2 regions of the Alcaligenes sp. NLF5-7 genome follow, and region 2 is predicted to be linked to the other one. Evidence: riboswitches for the same ligand, from Rfam matches in the RefSeq annotation. Region 2 holds a riboswitch; the other holds the start of a gene.
What was found. Region 2 has a riboswitch for S-adenosylmethionine ahead of MID00_RS15835 (hypothetical protein). Riboswitches for the same ligand answer to the same signal wherever they lie in the genome.
Positions count from the first base shown of each region.

Region 1: linked by a shared signal. The riboswitch ahead of MID00_RS06100 (homoserine O-acetyltransferase) and the one ahead of MID00_RS15835 (hypothetical protein) in region 2 are both predicted to bind S-adenosylmethionine.

Region 1 is NZ_CP100755.1:1,291,148-1,296,893, forward strand. Features, by position in the region: gene MID00_RS06090 (muropeptide transporter) at 1-54, opposite strand, end outside; gene metW (methionine biosynthesis protein MetW) at 72-701, opposite strand; gene MID00_RS06100 (homoserine O-acetyltransferase) at 698-1,942, opposite strand; SAM riboswitch at 1,932-2,010, opposite strand; gene MID00_RS20610 (response regulator transcription factor) at 2,214-2,489, shown strand; gene MID00_RS06110 (hypothetical protein) at 2,419-2,949, opposite strand; gene gshA (glutamate--cysteine ligase) at 3,144-4,727, shown strand; gene MID00_RS06120 (TonB-dependent receptor) at 4,904-5,746, shown strand, end outside.
Region 2 is NZ_CP100755.1:3,437,254-3,442,999, reverse strand. Features, by position in the region: gene MID00_RS15850 (M20 family metallopeptidase) at 1-864, opposite strand, end outside; gene MID00_RS15845 (LysR family transcriptional regulator) at 1,018-1,896, shown strand; tRNA gene MID00_RS15840 (tRNA-Leu) at 2,029-2,113, opposite strand; SAM-I-IV-variant riboswitch at 2,267-2,360, shown strand; gene MID00_RS15835 (hypothetical protein) at 2,478-2,822, shown strand; gene MID00_RS15830 (siderophore-interacting protein) at 2,819-3,619, opposite strand; gene MID00_RS15825 (PadR family transcriptional regulator) at 3,622-4,194, opposite strand; tRNA gene MID00_RS15820 (tRNA-Leu) at 4,357-4,441, shown strand; gene MID00_RS15815 (NAD(P)/FAD-dependent oxidoreductase) at 4,774-5,746, opposite strand, start outside.

The DNA of each region.
Region 1 (5,746 bases), 2.1 Mb from region 2:
GAACCCCAGAATCAGCAAAGGCAAGACTCGGGGACTGGTATAGACACGTGACACGTCAGGCCTTATTAGCGCTAAGCAGCAAGAAAATGGGGAGACTCGAAACGATACATGGCCAAGGTACTGCGCCAGCCCGGCAAAAAACGCACCGTGTCGCGACCATTGAAGGCAGCACGATCAAGAATACGTACGCCCACCGCCTGGGCCAGATCCTGAAAGTCTTTCATGGTGCACAAATGGATGTTGGGCGTGTTGTACCACTGGTAAGGCATTTCGCCCGTGACTGGCATGCGCCCGCGCAAAATGCTCCAGCCATGCGGCCAATAACCGAAGTTAGGAAACGAGACGATACCATACCGCGCCACCCGCGCCATCTCGCGCAGGATGTGCTCGGTATGGTGCATGGATTGCAGTGTCTTGGACAGGACAACGGTATCGAACTGCTGGTCGCTGAACAGCGCCAGGCCTTTTTCCAAGTCCTGCTGAATGACATTGACGCCACGGCGTACCGAGGCAATCACAAACTGGTCGTTCAGCTCCACCCCCGTTCCGACAACCTGGCGCGTGTCACGCAGATGCGCCAACAAGGTGCCATCGTTACAGCCCAGATCCAGCACACGCGAACCTGGCTCAATCCACTGCGCAATGCGCAGCAAGTCCGGTCTTAACATGGCGGCATCCACCTGAGTTTGCGGCTTAGTCATTCGGCCAACACCCCTGTAGTACGGGTGCGCGCAGGCAAGCCCAAATTAGCGGCAATCTGGTCATAGTATCCCTGCACAACGGCATGATAACGAGGGTCCTCAAGCAGGAAAGCGTCATGCCCGTGCGGAGCATCAATTTCGGCGTAAGTGACCTCGCGCTGGTTGCGCAACAAAGCCTGCACGATTTCGCGCGAGCGCTCGGGCGAGAAACGCCAATCCGTGGTGAAAGACACCAGCAGGAATTTGGCCTGCACCTTTTCAAGCGCCTTGACCAGGTCCCCCTGGTGCTGGCGCGACGGATCAAAGTAATCCAGCGCACGGGTGATGATCAGATAGGTATTGGCGTCAAAGTAACGCGAGAACTTTTCGCCTTGATAACGCAGATAGGACTCGACCTCGAATTCCACGCCGTAGTTGTAGTGATACTCGCCGCCCTGGGCTGGGGCACGCTGGTTGCGGCCAAACTTCTCGGCCATGACGGTGTCGGACAGGTAGGTGATGTGGCCCACCATGCGAGCAACACCCAGGCCAGCCTTGGGCACCACACCGTGCTCGTAATAATTACCACCGTGAAACTGCGGGTCGGACAAAATGGCGCTGCGGGCCACTTCGTTAAAAGCGATGTTCTGGGCCGACAGGCGCGGGGTACTGGCAATGACCACGCAGTTTTCCACGCGCTCCGGGCAGCTGATGGCCCAGCTCAGGGCCTGCATGCCACCCAGGGAGCCACCCATAACGGCCGCAAACTTGCGAATGCCAAAGTAGTCGGCCAGACGGGCTTGGGCACGCACCCAGTCTTCTACCGTCAAAACGGGAAACTCGGAGCCCCAGGGTTTGCCAGTGGCCGGATTGATGCTGGACGGGCCGGTAGAGCCAAAGCAGGAGCCGATATTGTTGACCCCGATGACAAAAAAACGATCCGTATCAACGGCTTTGCCGGGGCCGACCATATTGTCCCACCAGCCAATGCTTTTAGGATCGTCGTCGTAATAACCGGCAACGTGATGCGAGGCATTGAGTGCATGACACACCAACACCGCATTGTTGCGTTCTTCGTTCAGGGTGCCGTAGGTTTCGACAGCCAGCTCGTAGCTGGGCAGCACTTGCCCACTGCGCAGATGCAGGGGTTCGTCAAAGGCGATCAGTTCGGCATGTACAGGGCCCACAGAACCTTCGGGGATCAAACCGCAGGATGGGCTAAGGGCGCCAGTGTCGGCGCTAGGGACGGAATCAGTGGCCATCAGGACCTCTTTAGCTGGATTTATGGAGCGCCCGCAAGCGGATCAGGCAAATCGGCGCAAAACGTATAAGACAAAATTCTAGCATCGCTGCGGCGCGGCGTCCAAATCGACCAGCCAGGATCGATTCAGAACTCTGGGCAACGGTAACGTCAGAGAAAAGACAATGCTTTGATTTACATCATTATTTTCATGCACATTTGTCTGCCAGCTAAGCTAAATTTGAGTACATTGGCCCGACGTCTACCACGAATGCATGAGGAATGGCTTTACCGTGACGCACTTAACTTCACGCGAGCAGTCCTGCCTGAACTGGGCTGCCCATGGCAAGACCAGCTGGGAAATCAGCATCATCCTGGGCATTACTGAACGCACGATCAACTTCCACTTCCAGAACGCCTACGCCAAGCTTGGAGTCTATAGCCGCCAAGCTGCCATTACCCTGGCCTTGCAACAGCACCTGATCAGCGGCGACCCGGCTAGCGAGCTAAGCCGTCAAAGAAAACCTTTGCCTGAGCCGCGTCCGGGGCCTTCCCGGAATCCGTCATAACAAAACCCTGCACCAGCCAGCCTGGTTCCATGCGTATCATCGCTTCCAGGCGCAAGGCCACACCGCCCACATCGCGCGTCATGAAGAAAATCTGTCCGGGTGGCGGTAGTTGTATCTGATTTTTCTCGCTGACTTGCCCATCGGGTATGAATTTCTCGCGCAGGGAATCGTGCAGTGCCTCGTACAAGCGTTGGCGAGCAGCCTGGTCCTGCTGCAGTTCCTTGGGCAAAATCACATGGCCCACGGTGTAGCTTTGCCCGCCTGCCGTGGCGGTGGTCAGGTAAAAATCCAGTTGATGCTGCTCGAAATCCAACAGTCGGTGACTGGTCGTGGGCTTGCCGGGCAGCATGGCCGACAGGCCCGTTTGTTCAAGCTGAACCTTGCGCCAGTTAAACTCTGGACTGCAGGCTGCCAACATCAAGAAAGCCGCCAGTACCGCGGTCATGCGCCTGATCATCATGGTGCTAATCCCATATCCCGTTTCATGCTTTTCATCGGCTGGCTAAACAGCCGTCTTATACTCGCCCTGCCCGATACGCCTTTTGGCGCAACTTAACAAAGCAAGTCTGGTCGGACTACTATTTATAGACGGGGCCAGGCCCCCTTGAACAGTCCCGTATCTTGCACACGATTTCGAAAGTGGGAAACACCACCATGAACACCAGCCACGAACGCCGCCTTGCCCTGCAACAGAATCCCGAGATTTTGACGGGAATCTTGCGCGGCATCGAAAAAGAAGGACTGCGCGTCGATGCGCTGGGCCAATTGGCAAACACCCCCCACCCGCAAGCCATTGGGTCGGCCCTGACCAACGGCCATATCACGACCGACTACGCCGAGGCCCTGCTGGAGCTGATTACCGAGCCGCAAGCCCGGGTCGAGGACGTGCTGCAGGAGCTGACCGACATCCACACCTTTGTGGCTGGCAAGCTGGACCAGGAGATTATCTGGAACCAGTCCATGCCCGCATTGCTGCCCGCCGAAAAAGACATTGCCATTGCCTGGTACGGCAAGTCCAACACGGGCATGCTCAAGCATGTATACCGCCGTGGCCTGGCCGAACGTTATGGCAAGCCCATGCAATGTATTGCCGGCGTGCATTACAACTTTTCCCTGCCTGATGGCATCTGGCCCTTGTTGAATGTCTGTGGCGACAATCTGCAAGATCAGCGCTCCAATGGGTATTTGGCGTTGATCCGCAACTTCACGCGCTATTCCTGGCTACTGATGTACTTGTTTGGTGCCTCGCCCGTGCTGGATGCGAACTTCCTGCAAGGTCGCCGCAACAATCTGGACAAGATCGACGAGGACACCTTGACCATGCCCTGGGCAACCAGCTTGCGCATGAGCGATCTGGGCTATCACAACAAGGAAGCCCAGGCCGAGCTCCAGCTTTGCTACAACGACCTGGACACCTTTGTGATGCGCATGTATCACGCTGCCGTAACTCCTTGGCCGGATTACGAAAAACTGGGTACCCACCGCGATGGCGAGTGGATTCAACTCAACACCCATATCCTGCAGATTGAAAACGAGTACTACTCCAGCATTCGTCCCAAGCGCACCACCCAGCGCAGCGAGCGCCCGGCTACAGCCCTGGCCCAGCGCGGTGTGGAATACATTGAAGTCCGCTGCCTGGATATAGACCCTGAATCGCCTACTGGAATTTCCGAGCAAACCTGCCGCTTCCTGGATACGTTCCTGCTGTTCTGTGCCGTGCAAGACAGCCCCTTCTTCCCGGACGGCGGCTACTGTCAGGACAGCAAGAACAATTTTGCAACCGTCGTGCGCGAAGGCCGTCGCCCCGGCTTGATGCTGACCAATCAGCAAAAAGAGAGCGTCAGCCTGCAAGACTGGGGCCACGAAATTCTGGAATCGCTGCTGCCTTACGCGCAAATGCTGGATCAGGCCCTGGATACCCAAGGTCACACAGAAGCTGTGCAAGCCCAAATCCGCAAACTGGAAAACCCGGAGCTGACACCGTCGGCTCAACTGCTGAGCCGTTTGCGCGAAACCGGCTTGAGCTTTCACGACTACGCCTTGCAACGCAGCCGCGAGCATCACCAGACCTTGCTGGCCCATCCATTACCTGCCGACAAGCAAGCCGCTTTCGAGCAACAGGCCAAAGAGTCTCTGCAAGCCCAGATTGATATCGAAGCGCAGGATCAGGAGTCCTTTGAGGACTACGTCCATCGCTACGAACGCAATCTGATTCCGCCTGAAGTGGAAAACAGCTAAGCGTCACACAATTACAACAAGCCGCCGCCCCAGGGCGGCTTTTTTTTGACTGTTACCTGCAGGCTCATACAGCAGGAAGTTTCTCTTTCTCCCTTTTCTCAAAATGGCTTTTCCTCTATTTCGAATAATTATTGTTATGTTATAACATATCGAAAATTAACAAACCGGAAGATGAGATGCGTTTCCAACCCCGCCCCCTGCCACTAGCCCTGGCTCTGCTTTTGTGCGCCTCGGCCCAAGCCAATGAAATTGAAGAAGCTGTCCCTGAACTGGCCCCTATCCGAATCTCTGCCAGCCCCCTGGCCTTGCGACAAACCGAGCTGGCCACCGCCAGCACGGTCCTGCAAGGCCCCAAACTGGATTTGCGCCGCAGCAGCACCTTGGGTGAATTGCTGGACGGTGAAGTCGGCATCCATGTAGACAGCTTTGGTAGCGGTGCCAGCCGCCCCGTCATTCGCGGCCAAACTGCACCCCGCGTCAAAGTTCTGAGCGATGGCGCAGAGGTCATGGACGCGTCGGCCATCTCGCCCGACCACACCATCACGGTCGACACCTGGCAAGCGGATCGCATTGAAGTGCTGCGCGGCCCATCGGCCCTGCTTTACGGGGGCGGTGCTATTGGTGGCGTGGTCAACGTGCTGGATCGCAAGATCCCCACGGCCATTCCCGAAAAGGGTTTTGAAGGCTCGGTACGTGCCCAGGGCTCCACGGCTGACCGTGGCAGAATCGGCGCAATCGAAATGACAGCCGGCGAAGGCAATATCGCCTTGCACGTAGAAGGTGCCTCGCACCGTAGCCGCGACTATCGCGTCCCCAACTGGACCGATGGACGCGTCAAGGACTCCGACTCCAGCACGGACACAGGCAGCGTTGGCCTCTCCTTTATTGGGGACCGTGGCTATATAGGCGCGGCCTACTCCTACCGTGAAGGCAGCTACGGTCTGCCCGGTCACAGCCACGAATACGAGGACTGCCACCCGCACGGCGCCACTCTGCATTGCGGCGGCCACAGTCACGAT
Region 2 (5,746 bases):
TTCGCCCCAATGCGCATTTAAAGCCAGCCCCAAGGTATGCTGACCAATCTCCAAATCTGCAATGGCAGCCAGCACGTCCTCCGGTATGGGGCCTGGCGTCAGTTCGCGACACAACAGCTGTCCTTGAGGCCCCACCAGGCAGGCCAGAGCATTGGCCAGCACCACCGCGGGGTTTTCCATCACCCCGCCCCAATTGCCCGAGTGCAGCCCCCCTTCACGCGAAATCACCTCCAGCGAGAACAACGCAGTGCCACGCGAGCCCAAGAACAAGGTCGGCTGATTGGCGTTCAAGCGCGGGCCGTCCGAGGCCAGAAACAGATCAGCCGACAAGCTCTGTGCATGTTGTTCGCAAAACTCGCGCAAACCGATCGAGCCTCGCTCTTCACCCGTCTCAAAGATGGCTTTGAGGTTGAAACCCAAACGCCCATCGCGAGCTTGAATGACCTGTTCCAGCGCGGCCAGATTGATGCTGTGTTGGCCTTTATTGTCCGCCGTCCCCCGGCCGTACCAACGCTCCCCTTCGATCTTCAATTCCCAAGGCGCCAAGCCTTCACGCCATTGATGGTCATGTCCGGGCACCACGTCGCCATGCCCATAGGTCAGAATCGTGGGTAGCTCATCGGATTCATGTCGGTGAGCCAGAAGGATGGGGCCTGCCCCTTTGGGATTGGCCAGGATACGGACCTCAAACCCCAGTTTCACCAAGGAAGGGCCCAGCTCCTGATCCAGGTAGAGCTGCAATTGATCCGCTTTCTCCGCAGTCTGGCTGTCACTTTGAATCGCCACACGACGGCGCAAGTCCTGCTCGAAACCGCCCTCCTCAAAATAGGCGCGCACCCTGGACAAGGCTTTACTTTTTCCCATTTTTGTCTCGTTGTCTTATTGATAGGAAAGAGGACTATAGAATTCGTTTTACCTTCTGTATATTTCTATCTTTAGAATAGAATGAACTAATTTTTAGAATTCTTAAGTTAAGTCCTAAACTATCGGTACAGACGGGATTAGCTGAGCAAAATCATGGACTACAAGTACTTTCTGGCGGTGATGGAAACAGGATCACTGGCAGCAGCCAGTGCACGACTGCACATTGCCTCCAGCGCAATCAGCCGGCAAATCACCCTGTTGGAGGAATCCATAGGCGTTACGCTGTTCGAACGCAGACGGCGGGGAATGGTACTGACGGCAGCAGGTCAGGCCCTAGCCGAACATGCCCTGCGTGTGCGATTGGAGGAAGAAGCAATCTTGCAAAGCCTGCGGCAGAACGACTATGCCCAGGCACACTTGATACGAGTGGCGGCCACAGAGGGCCTGTCCCGCTATTTTCTACCCATGGTCATGGCTGAGTTTTCCAACCGAACCCCTTTGGCGCGGTTCGTCTTGAAGGTCAGCTCGCCCGATGACTGTGTGGAAATGGTCAGAAGCGGAGAGGTCGATCTCGGGGTCATTTTCAGCACGGCCCCGGTACCCGACATTGAAGTGAACTACTCCTGCCTTTCACCTATTTTTGCCATCATGCAACCTGAGCACCCCCTGAATGCGGCACGCAGTTTATCCTTGACCCAACTGCAGCCCTACCCCATTGTGATGCCCGGAGAGGAGCTAACTCAAAAGCAGTTGTTTAATCATGTCTGCCAGATGGAGAAGCTGGTCTTCAACGAGGTATTTACCTGCAATTATTCGGGAGTACTGCACGAGTTCGTCCGTCGTACCAACGCGATTGCCTTGGGGGCGTCGATCAGCCATCGCAGCAGCATGGACCACGGTCTGAAAATCGTTCCCATACTGGACCCCCGCCTGGACAGGGATCTACAGGTTTTAAGTATGGCAAAGCGGGCACTACCTCAAAGCGTCAACACTTTTCTGCAAGCCTTGATCCGGGAACTGAAGGAAGTTTGAATAACTCGATGACTGAGCTTTCCTTTAGGTTGGCTGTAACAATGCTCTGCAGCTAGTTGCTCACGCCTCTTTTTGTGAACACACAAAACAAAAAGCCGACCATCTTGCGATGATCGGCTTTTTGAGGAATTTTGGTGCCCAGGAGAGGACTCGAACCTCCACACCCGAAGGCACATGGACCTGAACCATGCGCGTCTACCAATTCCGCCACCTGGGCCCTGACTGCTGGATTTGTTTTTCAACTCGTCTCTGCAAGACAGAAAAAAACTATAACATGGTTTTGAAAGAATGCAAACTATTTCTGCTTTTTTTCATGTCTGACAGAAATAAGCGCAGCCCTTGCACTTCATAAGAATCGCTTTTATGCTTATTGCTATATCAAGAGTTGGGACAACCCATGCCAACCTGTGTACCCGCACAAGGTGGATTCAAGATATGGCCATCTGGCAATCAATGGGATCATCAAGACACGAACCCGCTGCCAGCGGGTTTTTTTATGCTTGGTTGTTTCCAGGCAAAGGGTCCTTTAATCCAACTTGCTCACCCGGAAGTCCCTTCCAAGAGCTAAACAGGAGTGTTTCATGTCTGCACCGTTTTGCTATTACCTGACTTTAGAGCAGCACCACTACCGCATTGTCCTGCACCCCGGTTGTTCACGGCTGGCTGTAGTGTGCGAAGTACATGCTGACAAGGTCGGAGATTACGAGCCGCGCTGGCTGGGTTCCAGTTGTCGCGGTGGCTATTGGGCCCGCTTCCAGCACGATATTGACAGCACCTTGTTGCTGAACATGGATGCCATTGCCCGCCTGATTGACGAACACCGTCTGGCTCATCCCGATACGGTGCTGGATACAGATTTACAGCCCGTGTTAAACGTGGGCGGACGCTTGCGCGCCCAGCCCTACCCTCAGCAAAAAGCCGCTTAGTCCAAGCGTGGGGCGTCGTCGCCCTGATCACCTTGACGCCAGTAGCTGCTGGCCCGAATCGCGCCTTTATCCAGGCCGCGTTCTTGCACCCAGTACTCACGCAAGCTTTGAGCGATGGAATATTCTGCTGCGACCCACACATAGCCGGTGCCGCTCAACTCGGGTGCGGCACGCAATGCGTCCAGAATGCCATTCAAACCGGCCAGCGAAGGAATCCAGTTCACCGTGACATGGTCCGGTGCCTCCATCGCACCGACTGTCAGCAGATTACGTGCCAATACGTAAACCTGCACCTTCACATTGGAAGGCAGTTCTTTCACTCGTCGCGCCATGGCAGGCACAGCGGTTTCGTCGCCAATCAGAACTTGCCAATCCAGGTCCTTGCTGACCAGGAAGGAGCCACGCGGCCCGGCCACACCCAGCTTGTCGCCCTCTTTAGCTTGCATGGCCCATTGGCATGCCGGGCCTTCACCGTGGACCACAAAATCAATATCCATCTCCTTTTCCTGCTCGCGGAACTCGCGAGGAGTGTAGTCGCGGATAGGTGGCTTTTCCTGACCGGCGGCAAAGACCATGCCACGCTCGCCCATTTGAGGCAGTCGCAATTCTTTAGTGACAGGGTCCGGGAAAATCAGTTTGACGTGGTCATCAAAGCCAGGGGTATAAAAACCTTCCAGATCCGAGCCTTCCAGGGTGATGCGCACCATATCAGGCCCCAGTTCGCGCCGCTTTTTTACGGTCAGCAAACGCAACTTCAAGGTATGAGCAACTTTCTGCGTTAATTGTTCAGACTGCATTCTTAAGACTCCTTGGGCAAGTTCCGTATGTCAGCGATGGCTTTTTCCAAAATGGCCACCACCTCTGCCTGTCGTTCCAGACTGGCTGTCGATTGTTCAAACATGGCCTGCTTCAGGCTGTGGCGTACCTGGACAAACTCCGGCAACCAACCTGTTTGTTCCTGCGCGGCCTTCAAATCCTCGTCGCTATTGTGTTCGGCCAGCATCTGCCGTATCCACACCAGCTTGCGCCCGCGATAGGTCAGGGACTGCATCAGGTAATCGCACTTTTCTTTTTGCTCTTCCAGATACGTGTGCCCTTCCTTGGTCAGGCTGTACATCTTGCGACGGCCTTCTTCTTCAATCAGCACCCAGCCTTGCGTGGCGCAATACGCCAGGGCGGGATAGACCGCACCAGCGCTGGGTACATAGCTGTTCTGGCTAAGCTGCGCGAAACGGCGTATCAACTGATAACCGTGAGTACTGCCCTCTTTGAGCAGGGCCATCAGCATGAGCTGCATGGCCCGAGCAGAGTATTTTCGGCCTTGGCCCATATCCAGCAGCATCCGCTCGACATCCATTGTGTTAAATTTCATGCCCATACTCTTATGCTATATCACATGACACACTATAATGATAATGAGAATGCCAATCAACTAGAAATTGAAATTAAATTTATTGAGTGAAAAATGCTTGCTTTCCCAAGGAAACTCACTCTATAATTGAATGCTTGAGACAGGCAGCAGCCTTGATCAAAAGCCCAGGTGGCGGAATTGGTAGACGCGCATGGTTCAGGTCCATGTGCCTTCGGGTGTGGAGGTTCGAGTCCTCTCCTGGGCACCACAAATTCCTCAAAAAGCCGATCATCGCAAAATGGTCGGCTTTTTGTTTTTTCCGTCTGAAAGCAAGCAGCTTGAACACGCTGTTTGAAGGCGAGGAAGCCAGATACGTAGATCCAATCAGTGTTGGTATGGTCGGGCCTCCCTTCCAGCGGTACGACCTTCCGAAAAATCAAATTCCTTTTGGACTGAAGGCAGACGTATTCAAAACTCCTCCCTGACTTACCGAAGAACAATCAGCCATAAAAAAAGCCGAAACAGCATGAGCACTGTCTCGGCTTTTTTGATTCTGGCGGTCTTACAGCAAGCTATTTCGTTGTCCCGCCCTCTTTACCATCACTCCAAGGCGCGATGACGACGCTGCCAGAAAGGCTGCGCCGCGTAGCGTTGCTCCATGCCATACAAAGCATGCTGCGAATTCAGGTGGCGCACCAAACCTAACAAATAGTCCTTTTCGTAAGCACGCGCCGGCTCGGGATTGCCTTTTGTCAGAGCTACAGCAGCCTGTGCCGATTGTGATCCGCTCCACAAGGCCGTTGCCAGGCCATTGGCGGCCAGGGGGTCCATGGCCGCGCCTGCATCACCGGCACGCAAGATGCGGCCTTCCACGAAGTAAGACACGGTGCAGCTAGCGGCAGCGCTGACTTTAGGAGTGTGAGCAGCCATCTGATTATCCAAGCCCAGGCTTTCCATACGCACTCGTGCCGCGTCGGCACAGCCCAGCAAACCGGCCCAGACCGAACCATCTCGACTCAAACCATCGGGCAAAAGATCCGAGTCCGAAAACAAGGCCACCATCAGGCGATGACCCGGCATGGGGGACAAGTACCACCACCCCAACTCGACGGCTTCTACCAGGGAAGCAGCCAAGGGTTCTGCCCCTTCAGGCAGGTCAAAGACTTGCCAGGCAGCGACCAGTCTATCCAGACGATGACGCTGGGCGGCCGCTCCGGCGGACAAGGCTGCACGACCAGTACAGTCGATTAAAGCAGCAGCTTCCAGGCTGCTACCATCTGCCAGCCTGGCAACCACACCTTCAGGCTGGTGCTCCAGGCCCAGAACTCGTGTCTGGCGAATACTGACCTTCGCTTCTTTTTGCACGCGCTCAAGCAGCGCCTGCTCCAGACGGGCCTTGTCCAGCAGGTAGCCCTGCCCGTCTTCATCCTGCACGGTGCGCAGTCCTGCGCTACCCCATACCGAAAAACGCCCTTGTGAACGCAAGGCTACCGTCTCATCCAGACAGCCTGCCCAGCCCAGGCTGGTCAAGACCACGGCCCCGCGTTCGGACAAGGTCTCACCAAACGAGGGC